2 regions of the Variovorax sp. 05L425 genome follow, and region 1 is predicted to be linked to the other one. Evidence: predicted binding sites of a transcription regulator. Region 1 holds the regulator's gene; the other holds the start of a gene.
The links. The regulator NrdR, encoded in region 1, represses ribonucleotide reductase genes. The targets are predictions, from matches to a motif close to CACNANATNTNGTG.
Positions count from the first base shown of each region.

Region 2: AC1DN9_RS19665 (ribonucleoside-diphosphate reductase subunit alpha) is a predicted target of NrdR. The motif match lies at 4,487-4,500, and genes of this name have one in related genera.

Region 1 covers NZ_JBFTNY010000012.1:120,301-127,331, forward strand. The annotation lists gene AC1DN9_RS15530 (pilus assembly protein) at 1-1,960, shown strand, start outside; gene AC1DN9_RS15535 (type IV pilin protein) at 1,957-2,394, shown strand; gene AC1DN9_RS15540 (GspH/FimT family pseudopilin) at 2,391-2,918, shown strand; gene nrdR (transcriptional regulator NrdR) at 2,935-3,378, opposite strand; gene glyA (serine hydroxymethyltransferase) at 3,412-4,656, opposite strand; ZMP/ZTP riboswitch at 4,698-4,824, opposite strand; gene AC1DN9_RS15555 (transglycosylase SLT domain-containing protein) at 4,862-5,719, opposite strand; gene AC1DN9_RS15560 (DUF748 domain-containing protein) at 6,327-7,031, shown strand, end outside.
Region 2 covers NZ_JBFTNY010000017.1:23,218-30,248, reverse strand. The annotation lists gene AC1DN9_RS19690 (cytochrome C assembly family protein) at 1-228, shown strand, start outside; gene AC1DN9_RS19685 (PP0621 family protein) at 225-467, shown strand; gene AC1DN9_RS19680 (two-component system sensor histidine kinase NtrB) at 464-2,149, shown strand; gene AC1DN9_RS19675 (sigma-54-dependent transcriptional regulator) at 2,154-3,680, shown strand; gene ampD (1,6-anhydro-N-acetylmuramyl-L-alanine amidase AmpD) at 3,652-4,263, shown strand; gene AC1DN9_RS19665 (ribonucleoside-diphosphate reductase subunit alpha) at 4,613-7,031, shown strand, end outside.

The sequences.
Region 1 (7,031 bases):
CCTCGCGGGTGGTGCCTTGTCGAGTTCGCGCATCGCCTCGAAGGGAGCGAGCCTCTATGTTCCTCGAATGGACAGCACTCGCTGGTCCGGCTCGGTGCTCGCCTACAAGCTGAGCTATGCGAATGGCGCGGTGAGCCAGGACCCTGTGCCGCTCTGGAACGCCGGCGACCGGCTGACCGGCGATCCTCAGGCCCACCCCCCGATTCCGGTGCGCGACCCGGATACCCGGCGCATCTTCACCATGCTCAGTTCCGGAAGCGGGGCCGAGTTCACTTGGAGAGCGCTGAAGGTTGACGGCACATTGAGGGGCTACCTGGACACCGAACCCTACTCACCGACCGAGGCCAAAGACGATCTCGGTGAATCTCGCATCGACTACCTGCGCGGCGATCGTTCGATGGAAACCGACAAGATCGGCGGCATGTTCAGAACGCGCGATTCGGTCATGGGTGACGTCGCGAACGCGACGCCATTGCTGGTCGAAAGCGGCGGTGTGCAAGCGGTCCTTGTGGGCGCCAATGACGGCATGCTTCACGCATTGGACGCCGGCACCGGCGACGAGTTGTTCGCCTACGTGCCGCGTGCGCTGTATGCCAAGCTGGGCGCCTACACCTCGCCGGACTACGTGCACCAACCCAACGTGGACGGCAGTCCCGCGGCGAGCAAAGTCGACATGGCAAACGGAACGCGGAAGACCGCGCTGGTTTCCGGCATGGGCGGTGGTGCGCGCGGCGTGTTCGCGCTGGACGTGAGCGATCCGGCCCGATTCTCTGCAAGTCATGTGATGTGGGAGTTCACAGGCGCCGATGACCCGGATATGGGCTACGTCACGCAGGCGCCGCGCATCCTGAGATTCCGCACGAATGCCGCCGCGAGTGGCCGGGCCGCCGTCTACCGTTGGTTTGCCGTGGTGCCCTCTGGCTTCAACAACGGCAACGCGAACAAGGCAGCGGCCCTGTTCCTGCTTTCGTTGGACAAGCAAGCCGGTGCGCCGTGGGTGCTCAATCAAGACTATTTCAAGATCGTGCTGCCGGACCCTGCTGACGCGACGATGCCCAACGCATTGGGCCCGGTTGGCGACTACACCACGTCTGACAACATGACCCGTTTTCTTTATGCCGGCGATACGCAGGGCAACTTGTGGAAGTTCGACTTCACGAAGACCGCGCCGTGGAACGAGTCCAGCGCTTTGGCGTTGAGTGGCGCGCCGCTGATGGTTGCCAGGGATGGCCAGGGAAGGAGACAGCCGATCACCATCGCGCCGGAAGTGGGTGTGGGTCCCGACGGCGGCGCGATCGTGCTGTTCGGTACCGGCAAATTCGTCGAAGTCGATGACCTGGCCAGCCGCGACGTCCAAACGCTCTATGGCGTGTACGACAACGACACGGTCATTCCTGCCACCGAGACGCGCACCCAGTTGCAAGTGCGGCAGGTGCAACCGGACGTCAACCATGCAGGCCAGTTCACCATTTCAGGCGACGCTTTCGCCTATGGCAACTACGACGGCAAGAAGTCGCACCGTCGGGGCTGGTACTTCGACTTGCCGGACGCGACGAGTCAAGGCGAACGCCAAGTCTCGCAAATGGTGTTGAGCGATGGCCATCTGGTGTTCAACACCTTGATTCCCAATTCCAACGCTTGCGGCGCCGGCGGTGGCGGCCACAGCTGCGCCGTGAATGCGATGACCGGATTGGCATCGGGCAATACCTGCATTCCGTCGACGACCGGCTTGCTCAGTTCGCCGCTGGTGATTCAGGAAGGCGAGGGCGCCTTCAGCTCGACGGATTCATTCGGCCGCCGCGTCGAGACCAAGAAGACGTCCGTCATCAACCTGGGTACGAAAACGGGTTCCGGGCCGGGGACCTCGATCGTGAGCCCCATTTCGGGAGACGAGGTCTCGCAAGTTGCCGGCCGCCTCAACTGGCGTGAAGTCCTCAACTTCAAGGACGTCAACAAATGAAGCGCCCGACGACCGCGCGGCGGCTTCTGTCGCGCGGCTTCACGCTGATCGAACTGATGATCGTGGTGGCGCTGGTGGCCATTCTTGCCGCCATCGCCTATCCGTCTTACATGGATTCAATGCGAAAAGGTTGGCGCGCGGAAGCACGTACCGCACTCATGCAGGAGATGCAGCAGCAGGAACGCGTCTATACCCAACGCGCAAGGTACAAGACCAATGCAGCGCACAAGAAGTTCTCAGGCGACAGTGATGCGGGCAGCAAGTACGACATCGATGTTGATGCATGCGACGGACGGGACGACGCTGGCCGGTGCATCAGGCTGACGGCCAACCTGAGGGCCGGGTTCTCGGATCCTGCGGTCGGCAACATCTGGATCGAAAGTACGGGGCTCAAGGGCTGTGACGGCGACGACAAAAGCAGGTGCTGGCAATGAACGCTCTACTTGCATTTCGCAATCGAGCCCGTGGCTTCACGTTGGTGGAGATGGTGGTCGTGGTCGCGCTCGTCGCGATCCTGGGCGCGATCGCAGTGCCCAATTTTCGGGATCTGCTGCTCAATCAGCGGCTGGCTTCCAACACCAGCGATTTCGTTGCCGCGTTGAGCGTGGCACGGACCGAGGCCATGAAGCGTTCGCAGAGGGTCAGGCTTCTTCCCAGGAATCAGGATTGGGCCAACGGCTGGGAGGTGGCAACCACCGTCGGCAACGAAACGGAAGTGCTGCGCGCATTCGAAGCGCTCCGAGCAGGCGTTGAGATCGATTCCGCGACCGGCAACGGCTTCAGGAATACGATCACCTTCGACGCCAATGGCTTCGCGCGGGGCAGCGCAGGGTGCCTGACATTCAAGGCGGAAACGGGGCGACGCAGTTCCGTCGTTCTTTCGATGTCCGGCCGGCCGAAGGTCTGCGACCCCGACAAGCGAGGCGACTGCGGCTCGAGCAATTGCAATCAGGGATGACGCCGCTGGGGATTTTTCAAATGTCCCTCAGCAGTTGCCTGAACTCGTCCACATCCTCGAAGCTGCGGTAGACCGAAGCGAACCGGACGTAGGCCACCTTGTCGAGCCGTTTGAGCTCGCGCATCACGAGTTCGCCCACCTTGGTCGATTCGATCTCGCGCAAGCCGCTGGAAAGCAGCTTCTGCTCGATGCGCAGCAATGCGGTGTCGATCTGCTCGATGCTGACCGGCCGCTTGCGCAAGGCCAGCATCATCGAGGCACGAACCTTCGCCGCGACGAAGTCGGCACGGCTGCCGTCCTTCTTGACGACGACGGGGAAGTTCACGTCCGGGCGCTCGTAGGTGGTGAAGCGCTTGTCGCAGGCGCCGCACTGCCGGCGGCGGCGGACGAAGTCGCCGTCCTCCGAAACACGGGTCTCGACGACCTGCGTTTCGAGGTGGCCGCAGAAAGGGCATTTCATGCGACAGCTCCGCCGGGTACGGCAGTCATGGGATCAGCGGTAGACCGGGAAGCGACTGGTCAGCGCGTTCACCTTGGCGCGCACGGCCTCGATGTTGGCCGCATCGCGCGGGTTTTCGAGCACGTCCGCGATCAGGTTGGCGGTGATCCGGGCTTCCTCGTCCTTGAAGCCGCGGGTCGTCATGGCCGGGGTGCCGATCCGCACGCCGCTGGTGACCATGGGCTTCTCGGGATCGTTGGGAATGGCGTTCTTGTTGATCGTCATATGGGCATCGCCCAGCACGGCTTCGGCTTCCTTGCCGGTGATGCCCTTGGCGCGCAGGTCGACAAGCATCACGTGGCTCTCGGTGCGACCGCTCACGATGCGCAGGCCGCGCTGGGTGAGCGTCTCGGCCACGATCTGGGCGTTCTTGACCACCTGTTGCTGGTAAGTCTTGAATTCCGGAGAGAGTGCTTCCTTGAAAGCGACGGCCTTGGCCGCGATCACGTGCATCAGCGGGCCGCCCTGGAGACCGGGGAAGATGGCGCTGTTGATCGCCTTTTCGTGCTGCGACTTCATCAGGATGATGCCGCCACGCGGGCCACGCAGGCTCTTGTGCGTGGTGGAGGTCACGACGTCCGCGTGGGGGACCGGGTTGGGGTACACACCGGCGGCGACAAGGCCGGCGTAGTGGGCGATGTCGACCATGAAAATCGCGCCGACGTCCTTGGCCACCTTGGCAAAGCGCTCGAAGTCGATGCGCAGTGAATAGGCCGATGCGCCCGCGATGATGAGCTTGGGCATCGCATCGTGCGCCTTGCGCTCCATCGCGTCGTAGTCGATCTCTTCCTTGGCGTTCAGGCCGTAGCTCACCACGTTGAACCATTTGCCACTCATGTTGAGCGGCATGCCGTGGGTCAGGTGGCCGCCCTCGGCCAGGCTCATGCCCATGATGGTGTCGCCGGGCTTCAGGAAGGCCAGCATCACGGCTTCGTTCGCGGAGGCGCCGCAATGCGGCTGAACGTTGGCGGCGTCGGCGCCGAAGAGTTGCTTCACGCGGTCGATGGCCAGTTGCTCGGCCACGTCCACATGCTCGCAACCGCCGTAGTAGCGCTTGCCGGGATAGCCTTCGGCGTACTTGTTGGTAAGTTGCGAGCCCTGTGCGGCCATGACGGCCGGGGACGCGTAGTTTTCGCTCGCGATGAGCTCGATGTGGTGTTCCTGACGGGCGTTTTCGGCCTGGATGGCAGCCCAGATTTCAGGATCGGTCTGTTCGACCAGTTGATTGCGGTGGTACATGGCAGTCCTTCAAGACGATGGTCCTTGTTCTTCAACCAAACAAGGGCTGCCCAGGCGAACGGCGGAACACCTGCTCAAGACCGCAGGCGGCACGCTTCCCAGTGGTAGTCCACGTCAGCGCAATGCACCTGAAAAGGGTTGCGCCTATCGCCAGTCGCGTGCTGGCCGAGTGTAGCTGACGACGATCGCCGTCGTCTCGAAAAGCCTACGAATTGCCAAGCAAGGCGACGCGCTCGGGATCCGTCTCCGGCTGCTTGGCGGGCGCAGGGCTCACGACGGGAACAGAATTCGGGCGCGCTGCGGGCGTCGTCGAAGCCGTGATGGCGGGCGCACGCCCGGCGACAACCTGGCGCAGCCGCTCATGCTCGGCCAGTACCTTCGAGGCATAGCCGCCGTCGTCCGTGAGATTGGCGGCGCCGACGTAGAAGCGCAGTCCACCCTCGAGGGAACCGGCACGGGCGATGCATTCCTGCAGCACCTTGACGCCCACGCGCATGTTGGTGACCGGGTCGAAGGCGGTCAGCGTGCCGCCCGCGCTTTCGTACTTTTCGCCGTGGATGCGGGTCATGACCTGCATCAGGCCCTGCGCGCCGACCTGGCTTTGGGCGAACGGATTGAAGCTGGATTCGACCGCCATGATGGCCAGGATGAGCGTCGGATCGAGCTTCGTGCGCTTGCCGAGGTCGAAAGCTTCGGCGACCAATACGGTCAGCGGCTCGACCGCCACGCGGTATTTCTTGCTCAGCCAGTATGCGACGGCGGCCTGTTGCTTGGGCAGTTCCTGAGGACTGGCGGCTGTGGTGCGTTCAATGGCGGTGGGTTCGAGATCGGTGGCTACAGCGACAGCGACTTCGGGCGCAGGTTTGCGCGACTGGAGCCAGCCCATCAGCTGTTCTTCGCCCGATTGGCGAAGGTCTGGCCGAGCGGCCAGGGCGAGCGCGGCAAAGACGATCGCGAGCCCGACAAGGGCGAAGCCGTTGTGGGTGATTTCGAAAAAGCCGTCGACCACGTCGGACACGAAGGTCCGTAGCCCTCGGGTTGTGGCATCAAGCGCGTGCTTCATCGCTTTTTTTCCTTTCTGGCGGAGCTTGTTCCGCAACGCCGCAAGTAGGAGGGCGAGACTGAACGCGGCAGCGCTTGGATTGGTACGAATCAGGTCCGCGCAAAAGAGGAGGAGCGCGGCCGCCTGATCAAGCCGGGGAAATCGGCAGCGGATTCATAAGAAAGCCCTGGCGGTCTGACGTCAGGGCAAGCGGGCATTCTAGGAGTGGCTAAATACCCGGTCAAGAATAAGGAATCGAATCTTTATTCTTGAATTGATGTAATAAGTGTGAACATTAGTTCACGGATCGACAGCCCAAGGTCGATTGAAAAGCTCTCTTGAAAACTCCCTGGCGCCCGCCTAGGCTGAACTTGCCTCGACTTTGTAGGCGTTTCACCAAGGTCCAGCAGCCGAAGGAGAGATCCTGCGGTTCAGCGACTGAGGCCCAAATGGTGGCAATCTCTTGCTGCCAGCCTGGCCGGAACATTCAACTTCCGGTCGCGCGAAAGGATGGCATGGGCGTTGCGCCCGCCATCAAGCCCGGTGGCCTGACTTCGTGTCGAGCCGCCGGGCTTTCTTGTTTTTGGGCAGTCGAAGGGCAAGTGCGTTTGGGGCACACTCCCGGTCGATGAATGCAGCTTCGCTGAAACAGAACAAATGGGTGCGGCGTGGGATCGTGGCGTTGCTCGTCCTCCTGGCCGTCTGGGCTATTGCCTGGTTGGCGGTGCCGCCGATTGCCAAGAGTCAGATCCAGAAGATCGCGAGCGAGAAACTCGGCCGCCAGGTCACGGTCGGCAAGATCGACTTCAAGCCGTGGACGCTCGAACTGACGGTCAATGACTTGCAGATCGCCACGGCCGACGGTGCCCGTTCACAGGTGGCTATCAAGCGTATCTACATGGATGGCGAACTGCAGTCGATCCTGCGGCTCGCACCGGTGGTGGACGCTGTGGCGATCGATTCGCCGGCCATCCTGCTGACGCACCTTGCCGACGGCAAGTACGACATCGACGACATCCTGAAAAAACTGGCCGCTGCTCCCGATACGCCCAAGAGGGAGCCACCCCACTTTGCCATCTACAACATCGCGATCTCGGGCGGGTCGGTCGATTTCGACGACCAGACCGTCAAGCGCAAGCACGAACTGCGCGACCTCGTGCTCAATGTGCCGTTCCTGAGCAATCTGGCCTCTCAGCGTGAGGTCAAGACCGAGCCCAAGCTGGCTTTCGTCCTGAACGGCAGCAAGTTCGATTCGTCCGCATCGTCGACACCTTTTGCGGAGAGTCACAAGACCGACGCGCAACTGAGCTTCCAGGGGCTGGACCTCGTGCCC
Region 2 (7,031 bases), on a different contig from region 1:
GAAACGCTCTATGGCGCGACCGTCCGCGGCTGGAAATGGGATCACAAGACGGTGTTCTCGATCCTCGCGTGGATCACCTTTGCGGTTCTCTTGATAGGACGCGCACGCTTCGGCTGGCGCGGGCGCACGGCGCGGCGCGTGCTCTATGCGGGCTCCGCGTTGCTGTTGCTCGCCTACGTGGGATCGCGCTTCGTCCTCGAGGTCGTCCTCTCGCGCACGCCCTCATGAAGTACCTGCTCGTCCTCGCCGTGATCGTCGTGGCCATCTGGTTCTGGCGCCGAGGTCGTCAGGAAGAAATGCAGATGCGCTCGCGGCCGCCGCCACCGCCTCCCGCCGTCGGCGCACCGAAGGCCATGGTCCGTTGCGCCTACTGCGGGTTGCACCTGCCCGCCGCCGACGCCATCAACGGCCCCGATGGCATCTATTGCAGCGCAGCGCACCGAAAAGCCGCAGAAAGCCAAGGATGACTGCCTTCCTGTGGTCGCGGGGCGAGCCGGCTACGGATTGGAGTTCGCTCGAGAAATTCAACACCGAGAGCTCGGCGCTGCTGCGGCTTTGGCGTGGATTCATGGCGGCGCGATGCTTTGTCGCGGCCGTGCTCCTGCTCTTGCCGGGCGTGACCATGGTTCTCAAGCAACCCGTGCAGGGACCGGCGATCGCCCTCTCGGTCGTCTATCTGATCGCCGTGCTGTTGGCAGCACGGTATGCACCCTTCCAGCCGATCCGCAGATTCGGAGGCGCCTGGCTGTCGACGATCGGCATCGACCTCGTCACATTCACGGCGCTGCAGGTGCTGCAGGTGGGGGGCGTCAATTACACGCCGCTGTTCGCTCTCCCGGTGCTGATGGGGGCGGTGCTCGGCACTGGGACCGTCGGCCTCGGCACCACCGCAGCGGCCACGCTGCTGCTGCTTGGCCATGCAGCGTGGTACTGGCTGGAGCAGCCGGCAGACACCTCGCCCCGTTTCGTCCAGGCCGCGCTGACGGGCACCGGCCTGTTCGTGGTGGCCCTGATCGCGCACGAACTGGCTCGCCGGCTGACGCGCGAAGAAGCGATGGCGCAACGCAGTCGCAGCGCCGCGCAGATGCATGCGATGGTCAACGACCTCGTGATCGAAACCCTCAGCGAGGGCGTCCTCGTGATCGACGCGGAGGGCCAGGTGCACGCGGTCAATCCCGCGGCCGACGCGATCCTCGGCCACGGCCTCGCCGAGATTCCGCAGCCCTTCGCACTCGGCGCCTATCCGGCCTGGGTGCCTCTTGCCGGTCTTGCGCGCCAGACCTTCTCGCGTCGCGCGCCACAGGCCAAGGAGGTTCCCGTCGCACAGGCCCACGGCGCACCGCGCGAGGTCCGCGTGCGCACGCGCCTGACGCAATCCCACGACAGCCACGCCGAGAGCCTCTGCGTGATGTTCCTTCAGGACCTGCGCGAGCTCGAAGCCCGCATCCGCACCGAAAAGCTGGCGGCCATGGGTCGCATGTCTGCCGCCGTCGCGCACGAAATCCGCAACCCGCTCGCCGCCATCACCCAGGCCAGCGCGCTGCTCAGCGAGGATCTGGTCGACCCTGGGCATCGGCAGTTGACCACGATGGTCCAGCAGAACGCTCAGCGTCTGTCACGCATCGTGGATGACGTACTGGACGTGGCGCGGGCTCGTCAGCAGCGCGTGCTGCCGCTCGGCGAACAGGTGTCCCTGGACCCGACGGTTCGCGCGCTTGCGGAAGAATGGGTTCAGCACGCGCAGCAGCAAGGCGTCTTGCTTTCGCTCGAAGCGGGCACCGACGTACGCTTCGACGCCGAGCATCTGCGCCGCATCCTCGTGAACCTGCTGGACAACGCCGCCCGCTATGCGGGGGACCGCGAGGGCTCCATCCAGGTCAGCACCCGGCGCAACGCCACGGGCCGCGCGAGCCTGCAGGTCTGGAGCGACGGCGCACCCCTCGAACCCGCCGTGCAGCGGCACCTGTTCGAGCCCTTCTTCTCCTCCGAGAGCCGCTCAAGCGGACTCGGCCTGTTCCTGTGCCGCGAATTGTGCGAACAGCACGGCGCGACCATCGGCTACGAGCGCCGCGCCCTGTCCGCGGCGGGCCCCGAGGGCAACGAGTTCTTCGTGGCATTTGCCTCGGCCGAAAGCCGACTGACACAATAGCGGCGTGAGCACCCCCAACACCTCCGCGTCGCAGCCTGCCCAGATCCTGGTCGTCGACGACGAGCCCGACCTGCGCACGCTGTATGAACTCACCTTGTTGCGCGAGGGCTACCGCGTCGAGGCCGCCGGCAGCGTGTCGGAGGCCTGGCAGCACCTCGATGCCGGCCGCTTCGATGCAGTGATCACTGACATGCGCCTGCCCGACGGCCTCGGCATGGAGATCCTTCAGCGCATCCAGCAAGATCAGCGCAGCGAGCGTTGTGTCGTGATGACGGCCTATGGATCGGCGGAGAACGCGGTGGAGGCTCTCAAGGCCGGCGCCTTCGATTACCTCACCAAGCCGGTCGACCTGAAGCAATTCCGCTCGGTGGTGGCGTCGGCGGTGCAGGCGCCTTCGCAGCCGGCGCCGGTCAAGGCACTGCGGCCTGTGGATGACGGCACAACGATGGCGACCACCATCGCCATCGGGGACAGCGGCGTCGCGGCACTCCGACGTCTGGTGGGCGACTCCGAACCCATGCGTCTCGTCAAGGCGCGCATCGCCAAGGTGGCGCGCGGCATGGCACCGGTGCTCGTGCGCGGCGAGTCCGGCACCGGCAAGGAGCTCGTCGCGCGCGCCGTGCATGCATGCAGTCAGCGCAGCGACGGACCTTTCGTCGCCGTCAACTGCGGTGCGATTCCCGAAAATCTTCTCGAAGCCGAGTTCTTCGGCGCGCGCAAGGGTTCATACACCGGCTCTTCGCAAGACCGCGACGGCTACTTCCAGGCGGCACGCGGCGGCACCTTGTTCCTCGACGAGATCGGCGACCTCCCGCTGGCCATGCAGTCGAAGCTGCTGCGCGCTATCCAGGAGCGCAGCGTCCGGCCCATCGGCTCGACGCAGGAAGACGCCGTCGATGTCCGCATCGTGAGCGCGACCCACAAGGACCTGCATGCCGAAGTGCAGGCCAGCCGGTTCCGGCAGGATCTCTTCTACCGCCTGAACGTGATCGAGATCGCGGTCCCCGCGCTGCGCGACCGCCGCGGCGACCTGCCCGCGCTGTGCAACGCCCTGCTCGCGCGCATCGCCCGCGATGCCGGCATGCCGGTGCCGACGCTTTCCGCCGATGTGCTGCAGCGGCTCGCCGAACACCCGCTTCATGGCAACGTCCGCGAGCTCGAAAACCTCCTGCACCGCGCGGTGGCCCTCAGCGACGGCGATGTGCTCCATCTCGATCTCATGGGCGGCGGAACGGCAATCCCCAACGAGCCGTTGCCTGCTGGACCGGTGCAACAGCCCGAGCCGGCATCCGCCGCAGAAACGGGCGCCCACGCCCGCCCCGCTCCCGCAGTGCCTCGCGACCTGCAAAGCTATCTGGATGAGCAGGAGCGGCAGATCCTCGTCCGCGCGCTGCAGGAAACCGGCTTCAACCGAACAGCCGCCGCCGCGCGCCTTGGACTGAGCCTGCGGCAGATTCGTTACCGGATCGCGCGCCTGGGCATCTCGACGCCCCACGGCGACGATGCCAACGGCCTCGGCGGCGATGAGTGAAGCCGACACAGGGCTCTGGCAATCCGGCTGGTATCGCTTCGCCCGGCGATTGCGTTCCCCCAATTTCGGGCCGCGGCCCACGGACGCGCAGATCGACCTGATCGTGCTGCATTCGATCAGCTTGCCGCCCGGCCGCTACGGCGGTGACGAGGTCCAGCAACTCTTCACGAACAGCCTCGACTGGGACGCACATCCCTATTTTTCCGGCATCCGTGGTCTCGAAGTCTCCGCCCACTTCTATGTGCGGCGCAATGGAGAGCTGTGGCAGTTCGTGAGCTGCGACGATCGCGCATGGCATGCCGGCGCTTCGTCATGGCGCGGCCGTTCGAACTGCAATGACGACTCGATCGGCATCGAACTCGAAGGGCTGGAAGGCGACACCTTCGAGCATGCGCAGTACGAGACCCTGGCCAGCCTTTGTCCGGCGATCGCGCAGCGCCATGCGATCTCGTTCATCGCGGGCCATGAACACATCGCGCCCGGCCGCAAGGAAGATCCGGGCCCCGGATTCGACTGGCGCCAGCTGCGCGAACAGCTCGGCTGGGATCTGACGATGTTTCCGCCCAACACTCTCGAGCCCTGAAGTTTTTTTCAATCGCGAAGTCACAGGCGATGCGCCGCGAGGCGATACGCGCGCTTTGCCACGCCAGAGTCGGCAGCGCAGTATCCATGCGCATTTCCAGCCGATTTGCGCCCGGAAAGCGCATGAATAGCGGCCTGCGCCACCTCGTTTCAGCAATGATGCGGCTTCGCTGCCGCCCGACCGGCCACAGACACGTTTCACAATCGTTGCGATTTGTGGAAAACACTATATCTAGTGGCTTGTAGCCCCCCTTGCCACTAGATATAGTGTGCTCTGCCCGGCGCTTACAGCCGGAAACAGCGGCCACAACGACACCGCAGCCCAACAAGAATTGCCAAACGAGGATCGCATGCAAACTGCACTGAACACCCCTTCCACCCCTCGCGCCGTACCCTCGACGCCGCAAAACCGAGACGTCGCCGGCTCGCCCGCTGGCAACGCCCTCGCGCACTACCAGATCATTCGCCGCAACGGCGCGGTCGTGCCTTTCGAGCCGAACAAGATCGCGATCGCGATGATGAAGGCCTTCCTGGCCGTGCACGGCACCCAGGGCGCGGCTTCCGCCAGCGTGCGCGAGACCGTCGATACGCTGACCCAGGCCGTCGTGCGCGCCATGGTGCGTTCGCGTCCGGGCGGCGGCACCTTCCACATCGAGGACGTGCAGGACCAGGTCGAACTCGGCCTGATGCGCGGCGGCCACCATGAGATCGCCCGCGCCTATGTGCTCTACCGCGAACGCCGCTCCCAGGAACGCACGAAGCAAGGGGAGCAGGACGCACCCGTCGCGACGCCCGCACTGCACGTGCTCGACCGCGGCGAAAGAGTCGCGCTCGACCTCAACGAGCTCAAGGACCTCATCGAGTCGGCCTGCATCGGCCTGGGCGACAGCATCACCGCCGCTCCGATCGTCGCCGAGACGATGCGCAACCTCTACGACGGCGTTCCGCTCGACGAGGTCTACAAGGCCTCGATCCTCGCCGCCCGCACGCTGATCGAAAAAGATCCCGACTACACCTTCGCCACCGCCCGCCTGCTGCTGCACACGATCTTCAAGGAAGTGATCGGCCGCGAAGTGCCGGCTGCGGAACGGGCCCAGGCCTACGCCGACTACTTCCCCCAATTCATCAAGAAGGGCGTCGACAACGAACTGCTGGACGAGAAGCTGCTGCAGTACGACCTGGCCCGCCTGGGCGCCGCGCTCAAGCCCGAGCGCGACATGCAGTTCGACTACCTCGGCCTGCAGACGCTCTACGACCGCTACTTCCTGCACGTGCGCAAGACGCGCATCGAGCTTCCGCAAGCCTTCTTCATGCGCGTCTCGATGGGCCTTGCGCTGAACGAGATCGACCGCGAAGCCCGCGCGATCGAGTTCTACGAAGTGCTGTCCTCCTTCGACTTCATGTCGAGCACGCCGACGCTGTTCAACAGCGGCACGCTGCGCTCGCAGCTGTCCAGCTGCTATCTCACGACCGTGCCCGACGACCTCGACGGCATCTACGAGTCGATCAAGGAAAACGCGCTGCTCTCCAAGTTCGCAGGCGGCCTGGGCAACGACTGGACGCGCGTGCGCGCCCTCGGCAGCCACATCAAGGGCACCAACGGCGAATCGCAAGGCGTCGTGCCCTTCCTCAAGGTGGTGAACGACACGGCGGTCGCGGTCAACCAGGGCGGCAAGCGCAAGGGCGCCGTCTGCACCTACCTGGAAAGCTGGCACCTCGACATCGAGGAATTCCTCGAACTGCGCAAGAACACCGGCGACGACCGCCGCCGCACGCACGACATGAACACGGCGAACTGGATTCCCGACCTGTTCATGCGCCGCGTGATGGAAAAGGGCAACTGGACGCTTTTCTCGCCTTCCAACGTGCCCGACCTGCATGACAAGTTCGGCGCCGACTTCGAGGCCGCCTACGTCGCCTACGAAGAAAAGGCCTCGCGCGGCGAGCTCAAGCCGAGCCGCACCATTGCCGCAACCGACCTCTGGCGCAAGATGCTCACGATGCTGTTCGAAACCGGGCATCCGTGGATCACGTTCAAGGACGCCTGCAACGTGCGCTCGCCCCAGCAGCACGCCGGCGTGGTTCACTCGTCGAACCTCTGCACCGAAATCACGCTGAACACCAGCGACACCGAAACCGCCGTCTGCAACCTCGGCTCGGTCAACCTGCTGCAGCACCTGAAGGACGGCAAGGTCGACCAGGAGAAGCTCAAGCGCACCATCTCGACCGCGATGCGCATGCTCGACAACGTGATCGACATCAACTACTACGCAGTCAAGAAGGCGCGCGACTCGAACTTGCGCCATCGTCCGGTCGGCCTCGGCCTGATGGGCTTCCAGGACGCGCTGTACGAACTGCGCATCCCCTACGCCTCGCAGGAAGCCGTGCAGTTCGCCGACGAATCGATGGAAGCGATCTGCTACCACGCCTACTGGGCCTCGACCGACCTGGCCCGCGAGCGCGGCAAGTATTCGAGCTACAAGGGCTCGCTGTGGGAGAAGGGCGTGCTGCCACCTGACACGCTCGACCTGCTCGAGAAGGCGCGCGGCGGCTACGTCGAAGTGGACCGCTCGTCCACCCTCGACTGGGACGCGCTGCGCCTGAAGATCAAGGCCGACGGCATGCGCAATTCGAACTGCGTCGCCATCGCACCGACCGCGACCATCTCCAACATCATCGGCGTGGATGCCTCGATCGAGCCCTGCTTCGGCAACCTCTCGGTCAAGTCCAACCTCTCCGGCGAGTTCACCGTGATCAACCACTACCTAG